One region of the Ectothiorhodospira variabilis genome, then DNA from elsewhere that is predicted to be linked to it. Evidence: predicted binding sites of a transcription regulator. Region 1 holds the regulator's gene; each other region holds the start of a gene.
What was found. The regulator sigma-54, encoded in region 1, starts transcription at its own class of promoters, with help from an activator protein. The targets are predictions, from matches to a motif close to TGGCANGNTNCNTGCTT.

Region 1 (2,264 bases):
CACGTCGATGACGTTGTCAAAATGCCGCTCCAGGCGCTCGAACTTCTCGTTGACGTAGTTGCGCAGAGCGTCGGTCAGGTCGACGTGATGACCGGTGAGGTTGATCTGCATGAGATGACTCCTTGGGAATGGATAGGGATGGGTAATGATCAGGACGGCTGCGTGGGTTTGCTTCAAACGAGCCGCTTGCGTTCGTTGGATGGCGGAATGGACATGGCCTCACGGTACTTGGCGACCGTGCGTCGTGCCACATGAATGCCGCGATCCACCAGGACCTGGGCGATCTTGCTGTCACTCATGGGTTTGCCCTGGGGCTCCTCGGCAACCAGCTTGCGGATCATGGCGCGTATCGCGGTGGCTGAACACTCACCGCCGTCGGCCGTGCCCACGTGGCTGGAAAAGAAATACTTGAATTCGTAGATGCCCCGGGGGGTATGCATGAATTTTTGGGTGGTCACCCGGGAGATGGTGGACTCATGCATCTCTAGTTGCTCGGCGATATCGCGCAGCACCAGGGGTTTCATGGCCTCGTCACCGTATTCCAGGAAGGCACGCTGGTGCTCCACGATGGCTGTGCCCACCCGCAGCAGCGTTTCGTTGCGGCTTTGCAGGCTCTTGATGAACCAGCGTGCCTCCTGGAGGCTGTTGCGCATGTAGGTGTTGTCCTGGCTGGAATCGGCGCGGCGCACGAAACTGGCATACAGGGGGTTCACCCGCAAGCGCGGCGCGATTTCCGGGTTGAGCTCCACCTGCCAGCGGCCTTCGCGCTTGCGCACGAACACATCAGGGATGATGTATTCGGGCGAACTGCTGCTGATGAGCCCGCCCGGGCGCGGGTTCAGTGTCTGGATCAGGGCGATCACCTGCTGCAACTCGCCATCATCCAGCCCCAGGCGCCGCTGCACGCCCTTGTAGTCACGCGCACCCAGGGCATCCAGGTGTTCGCGGGCCAGGGCGCGGGCCTCGGCCAGCCAGGGGGTGTCCTCCGGGAACTGAGCCAGTTGCAGGGTCAGGCACTCGGCCAGGTCACGTGCGCCCACGCCCACCGGGTCCAGGTGCTGAACCATGTTCAGTACGGCTTCCACCTCATCCAGTTCCAGGTCCATTTCCCGGTCCGTGGCCAGGGTTGCATGGATCTGCTCGATGGGTTCGGCCAGATAGCCGTCTTCGTTAATGGAATCGATGATGGTCAAGGCAATGGCCCGGTCACGCTCACTCATGGACGACAGGTGCACTTGCCACATGAGGTGTTCATGCAGGCTTTCCGAGGGGCCGGTCTGGTTCTCGAAAAGGTCTCGCCCGTCGTGGTCCGACTGTCCGGCGCTGGAAGGGGGCACATCGTAGATGTCGTCCCAGTTGCTGTCCACCGGTAATTCGTCGGGGATCTGCTCCTGACTGCCGTCGGCGTTGCCTTCCGTCTCGGCGGCGGCCTCCGCTGCTTCTGCTGCCTCGGAGGTTTCGGCCTGCTCCTGCTCGCGAGGCTCCTCGCTGGCGGTCTCCTGATCGGCCTCCGTGCCCTCCACGGCCTCGAGCATGGGGTTGGTTTCCAGGGTCTCCTGGATCTGGGCCTGCAATTCCAGCGTCGAGAGCTGCAGCAGGCGAATGGCCTGCTGCAGCTGGGGGGTCATGGTCAGGTTTTGACCCAGCCGGAGCTGGACGGACGGTTTCAACATAGCACGATGTGCGCCATCGGGCCGGGGCCCGGGTCTTTGATGCCTGATGATGAAGGCGGGGGCAGGCCCCCGGCGTAAATGATGCTTTCAGGGGAGATTATACGGTGTGCCAGCAAAAATGGGACCCATGTCCCGAAAACCGCATGCTGAACGGGGGGGCTTGGCTTCACAGGCGGAAGTTCTCCCCCAGATAGACGCGGCGGACCTGCGGGTCGGCCAGTACGTCTTCCGGCGCGCCCTGGCTGATGATGTGCCCGCCACTGAGGATGTAGGCCCGGTTGCAGATGCCCAGGGTCTCGCGCACGTTGTGGTCGGTGATCAGTACGCCGATGTTCCGTGACGTGAGATGGGTGATGATCCGCTGGATCTCGATCACCGAGATGGGGTCCACGCCGGCGAAGGGTTCGTCCAGAAGGATGAAGGCCGGTTCGGTGGCCAGGGCACGGGCGATCTCCACGCGCCGTCGTTCGCCACCGGAGAGACTGACCCCGGCGTTGTCGCGGATGTGCTGGATCTGGAACTCCTCCAGCAGGGATTCCATCTTCTCCAGGCGCTGGGCCTTGTTGAGGTCGCGGCGGACCTCCAGCACGG
Region 2 (2,264 bases), on a different contig from region 1:
GGTGTTTGTCCTATGTCCGGAGGATATGGTTTTGCATAGCGCCACGCATCTTTTCCATGACGGGGAGTTGGAGCATGGCTTGAGGGATCTTGCGGATCTGGATGACCTCCTTCGGCACTTTGCGCAGCGGGATGGGTTCTGGGATCGCCTTGTGGCCCGGGGGTACGAAATGGACCTGGCCCGGCCGCTTTTCTACGCCTTGCGGTATTGCCGGGCGCTGCTCGAGACCCCCGTCCCGCCTGAGGTCATGGCCTCCCTGGAGCGTGCTGGGCCGCCATCATATTTGCGCGCAGTGCTTGATCGGCTCTTTGAACGGGGTCTATCTCCCCACCACCCCCTTTGTGATGACCGCTTTTCATCTCTAGCCCGTTGGTTGTTGTACGTGCGCTCCCACTACCTTCGGATGCCGATGCACCTGCTTTTGCCTCACTTGGTCAGAAAGGCGTTCAAAAAGAATAGAAGCACTGCTGGGTAGAGGTGGTGGCTCGTCAAGCGCTTCCCGAGGGCGTCGTTCTGGACGGCCTGCCGCTTGTGGCTTGAATGCCTGCAGAAACGCAATCTTCCCGTTATATCCAGACCATCGCCGGTAGGGGGCTGTGGCGTGGGCAGGCCCCGGTCCATGTTCAACGTTTGGTGACTGACGGAGGGGGGGGAGGTCGCGTTGTCGGCTAACTTGACACCTCTGCTCGATAATCGTGAAATCAATCACATTTCTGGCCTGTGGTGGTGCTTGAGAGCTCATGGGGCGAGCTTTTCGATAGCATTATTCGCGAAAAATCTGTGATTAATCTCTCAAATTGAGTTTTTGCTGGCGGCTTTGTTTACGTTTGTCGCAGTCCGAGGCTGCGGGGTCGATTTAAGTATATGATATTAAAAGACTAATGTGATGTGGCGTGAATCGTGCTGCTGCGTGCTCATTGCCGCGTCCCTGTGGGACGAGTGAGTCAACGAGCAGAGAGGCCTTCCATGCGTAACATTCTGATTAAATGTGTTTTGTTGCTTTGGCTGGGTGCCGGAGCTGGGGCGCTTCAGGCCTCTCCCATTGAAAGCAATTTGCTGCTGCAGTACCAGGGGTGGCAAACGGGTTGGAAGGTCGGGCAGATTGCGGGGGACGATGTGCTCAATGGCGGAGCAGATGTGTATGCGGGCATGTATCGCATGAGTCCCTTCGAAACACTGGATTCCGGCTCATTGCTGAATCAGTTCTTGGATGACGAGCAGAATTTCAATGCGTTTTGCGTCGAGACGAGTCAGGCGCTGTACACGGGTACGAACCCTGCCGGGAAGGGGATTACATACTCGCTGTGGACCTTGGAGGAGTACCTTGGGAGTCCTGACGATGATGTGGCGGCGGCCGGGGGCTCGCCGGACGTGCTTTCACTAATCGCTGCGCTTTTTTCCTTGACGGATGTGGCTTTGGGGGAAGATGCAATTCATCTGGGAGCGATAGCTGAGGATGACGCAGCTTTTCAGTTGGCGCTTTGGACCATTATCAACGACGAAGACTTCAAGGTGGTTTCCGGCTTCGGGGGCGCTCCTGCCAAGGCTGATGACTGGCTTTCCAAGATCGATAATACCGAAGGCCACGCCCCGTCTCGCTTCGACTTCTACGTCTTGAGGTCGGATGGTTCGCAAAACTTGCTGGTCTGGAAGGCTGCGACGGAAGTGCCTCTGCCTGCCACCCTGTGGCTGATGCTGGCGGGCATCCTGGGAGTCGGGCTGGCCAGGAGGTCATAGGCGGCACTAGGGATGCCTGAGGGGGCATTGGCGATCCTGGATCGGCTCGATGCCGGGGATCAGCGGAAGAGTTAGACGGGGGCCTGTGTTGCTGGTGTGTCCGGGGTGGCGGCGGGCTGAACCTCTCAGGCCGGTGATATCATCGGGCGGCAAGCGCTCACCCTGATCCTTGCCCCCGGAGCCGCCCATGCCCCAGAAACGCAATCTCCCCATTGGTATCCAGGCGTTCGACAAGCTCCGCCGGGGTGGCCACTACTATGTGGACAAGACACCGAACAGGTGGCCATGTTGCGTTTGTTCAGAAGAACAGTCCCGGGTCAATATCAAAGCGCCGCGACAGCGCCTTGATGTGGTTCTTGTTGAGGCTGCGTTCGCCGGACAGCACCCGGGACACCATGGACTTCGAGCCGATCTCGGGAAGGTCGGCGATGCCGAGTTGGTGTTGCGCCATCAGCAAGCGTAGCATCGCGAGATCGGCGGGTTGTTCCAGGGCCCGTTGTTCGAATGCCACCAGTTCTGCATCCTGG
Region 3 (2,264 bases), on a different contig from region 1:
TCCTGGATGACCCCCCGGTGCTCACTTCAGGGCGCAAGACCGAATGGTTCGGCCCCTGGCAGCATCTGCTCATGACTCTGGTGGTTTTGCTGGTGCCGTTTGCCTTGCGTTCAAGGCGGCTGAGCTGGTTCTGGTATCGGCGCCCATCGTGATCGCTCACAGGGTGCTCAGGCTCACCTCGTACACCCCGCCGATCACCAGATGTTCCCCTTCCCCCCTCAGGAGTCCGGGCAACAGTTCCTGAAAACAGCACACCTTGGCCAACGGCACCCGAACGGTGAGGATGTAGTCCCCGAATTCGTCTGCCCGCTCCCGATGGCTGGAAAAGGCGTTCACGTTGTTGAACAGCACCACGGCCCGCTTGCCCCTGCGCCAGAGCACTTCGTGATCCTCCAGGCCATTCACCCCCCGATAAAGGGTGAGATGGTTCTGTTCCGGATATTGCCGGCCCAGTTCGTACTGACAAAAGCCGAACAGCAGATCCATCTGCGATTCCAGTGCATTGGTGTTGTAAAGCCCACAAGTCCGTTCGTGCATGAAGCGGGCATAGCCTTCCCCTTCGTTGTCCGTGAGCGGCTGGCGGTGAAATCGGGTCATCAGCCCGAAGCGTGATTCCACCCAGCCCTTGAGCACCGCCGCCTCGCGCCCGTCCGGGTTGAACCACCAGCCCCGCACCAGGCGCAGGTAATCCGCATTGCCGCGCCCCCCGTCCCCTTCCAGTCCGCAGGCCGACAGGTCATCCAGGCAGAAATGACCGCGCATGTAGGCCTTGAAGTCCTCGGCCCTGAGTTCGGGTGTATCGAGGGTGTCCAGGTGTTGCCACAGGTAGCGATGCAGATCACCCAGACCATCGAGCATGAGCGGTGTTGGATGCTGTTGGTAGGTGAGGCTGCCCAGGATCACGGCCGGCAGGTTGCAGCGGTTGATGGGCAGGCGGGCGCAGGCAGGCAGGCTGGGGGGAGGGGACGTGTCGTTATCCATACAGAGTTAGGGTCTTTGTCGGGTATCCCACGCGTAGTGCCGGTCCGGTTGTTGTGTTTTAAAGTGTTTAAAAACAGTTAGTTAATTTTTTAAAGGGTAGCTGGCACGTGCCTTGCAATCCCTCCTGATGAAGACACACACACAGTCCACAGCTCAGGCAGAGGAGATTGAAAGCCATGCCCACACGTCAATGTGCAATCTACGGTAAAGGCGGTATCGGCAAGTCCACCACCACCCAGAATCTGGTCGCCGCCCTGGCGGAGTCCGGTAAGAAGGTCATGATCGTCGGCTGCGACCCCAAGGCTGACTCCACGCGTCTGATCCTGCACGCCAAGGCACAGAATACCATCATGCAGATGGCTGCTGACGCCGGCAGCGTTGAAGATCTGGAACTGGAAGATGTTCTCAAGACCGGCTTCGGCGACGTCAAGTGCGTCGAGTCCGGCGGTCCCGAGCCGGGTGTCGGCTGCGCTGGTCGCGGTGTGATCACGGCCATCAACTTCCTGGAAGAGGAAGGTGCCTACGAGGACGACTTGGACTTCGTGTTCTACGACGTACTGGGTGACGTGGTCTGCGGTGGCTTCGCCATGCCCATCCGCGAGAACAAGGCCCAGGAAATCTACATCGTGGTGTCCGGCGAGATGATGGCCATGTTCGCCGCCAACAACATCGCCAAGGGTATCGTGAAGTACGCCAGCTCCGGCAGCGTGCGCCTGGCAGGCCTGATCTGCAACAGTCGTAATACCGACCGGGAAGATGAGCTCATCGAGGCCCTGGCCAGCAAGCTGGGCACCACCATGATTCATTTCGTGCCCCGCGACAACGATGTACAGCGTGCCGAGATCCGTCGCATGACCTGCGTGGAATTCAACCCCAAGTCCAAGCAGTCGGACGAGTATCGCGCGCTGGCCCAGAAGGTGGTCGATAACAAGCACTTCGTCGTGCCCACTCCGTGCAGCATGGATGAGCTGGAAGACCTGCTCATGGAGTTCGGCATCATGGATGTGGAGGACGAGAGCATCGTCGGCAAGTCGGTTGAGGCGGATCAGGCCACCGCCTGATGCCTCGAAAAGCGGTCGGGTAAGCCCCATGGGGCTGCCCGGCGGTGAACCCAGTCCCACCCCATTCCACCTGACGCATGTCCACGGATGAGTGGCGGCGAACAGAGGAGTCCATCGAAATGTGCGCTATGAAACGTGAAGAGGCTGAAGCCCTCATCCAGGAAGTGCTTGAAGTCTATCCGGAAAAGGCCAGGAAGGATCGCGCCAAACACCTGACCGTCA

Region 2: the regulator sigma-54 is predicted to act here: its motif matches at 890-906, upstream of LPW30_RS07250 (VPLPA-CTERM sorting domain-containing protein).
Region 3: the regulator sigma-54 is predicted to act here: its motif matches at 1,083-1,099, upstream of nifH (nitrogenase iron protein).

The regions. Positions count from the first base shown of each region.
Region 1 covers NZ_JAJNAO010000002.1:187,177-189,440, reverse strand. Annotated here, with positions in the region: gene hpf (ribosome hibernation-promoting factor, HPF/YfiA family) at 1-111, opposite strand, end outside; gene LPW30_RS03505 (RNA polymerase factor sigma-54) at 174-1,673, opposite strand; gene lptB (LPS export ABC transporter ATP-binding protein) at 1,840-2,264, opposite strand, start outside.
Region 2 covers NZ_JAJNAO010000005.1:6,558-8,821, reverse strand. Annotated here, with positions in the region: gene LPW30_RS07255 (nucleotidyltransferase domain-containing protein) at 1-475, shown strand, start outside; gene LPW30_RS07250 (VPLPA-CTERM sorting domain-containing protein) at 967-1,737, shown strand; gene LPW30_RS07245 (helix-turn-helix domain-containing protein) at 2,036-2,264, opposite strand, start outside.
Region 3 covers NZ_JAJNAO010000010.1:103,617-105,880, reverse strand. Annotated here, with positions in the region: gene LPW30_RS11250 (glycosyltransferase) at 1-152, shown strand, start outside; gene LPW30_RS11245 (NAD(+)--dinitrogen-reductase ADP-D-ribosyltransferase) at 157-981, opposite strand; gene nifH (nitrogenase iron protein) at 1,158-2,042, shown strand; gene nifD (nitrogenase molybdenum-iron protein alpha chain) at 2,162-2,264, shown strand, end outside.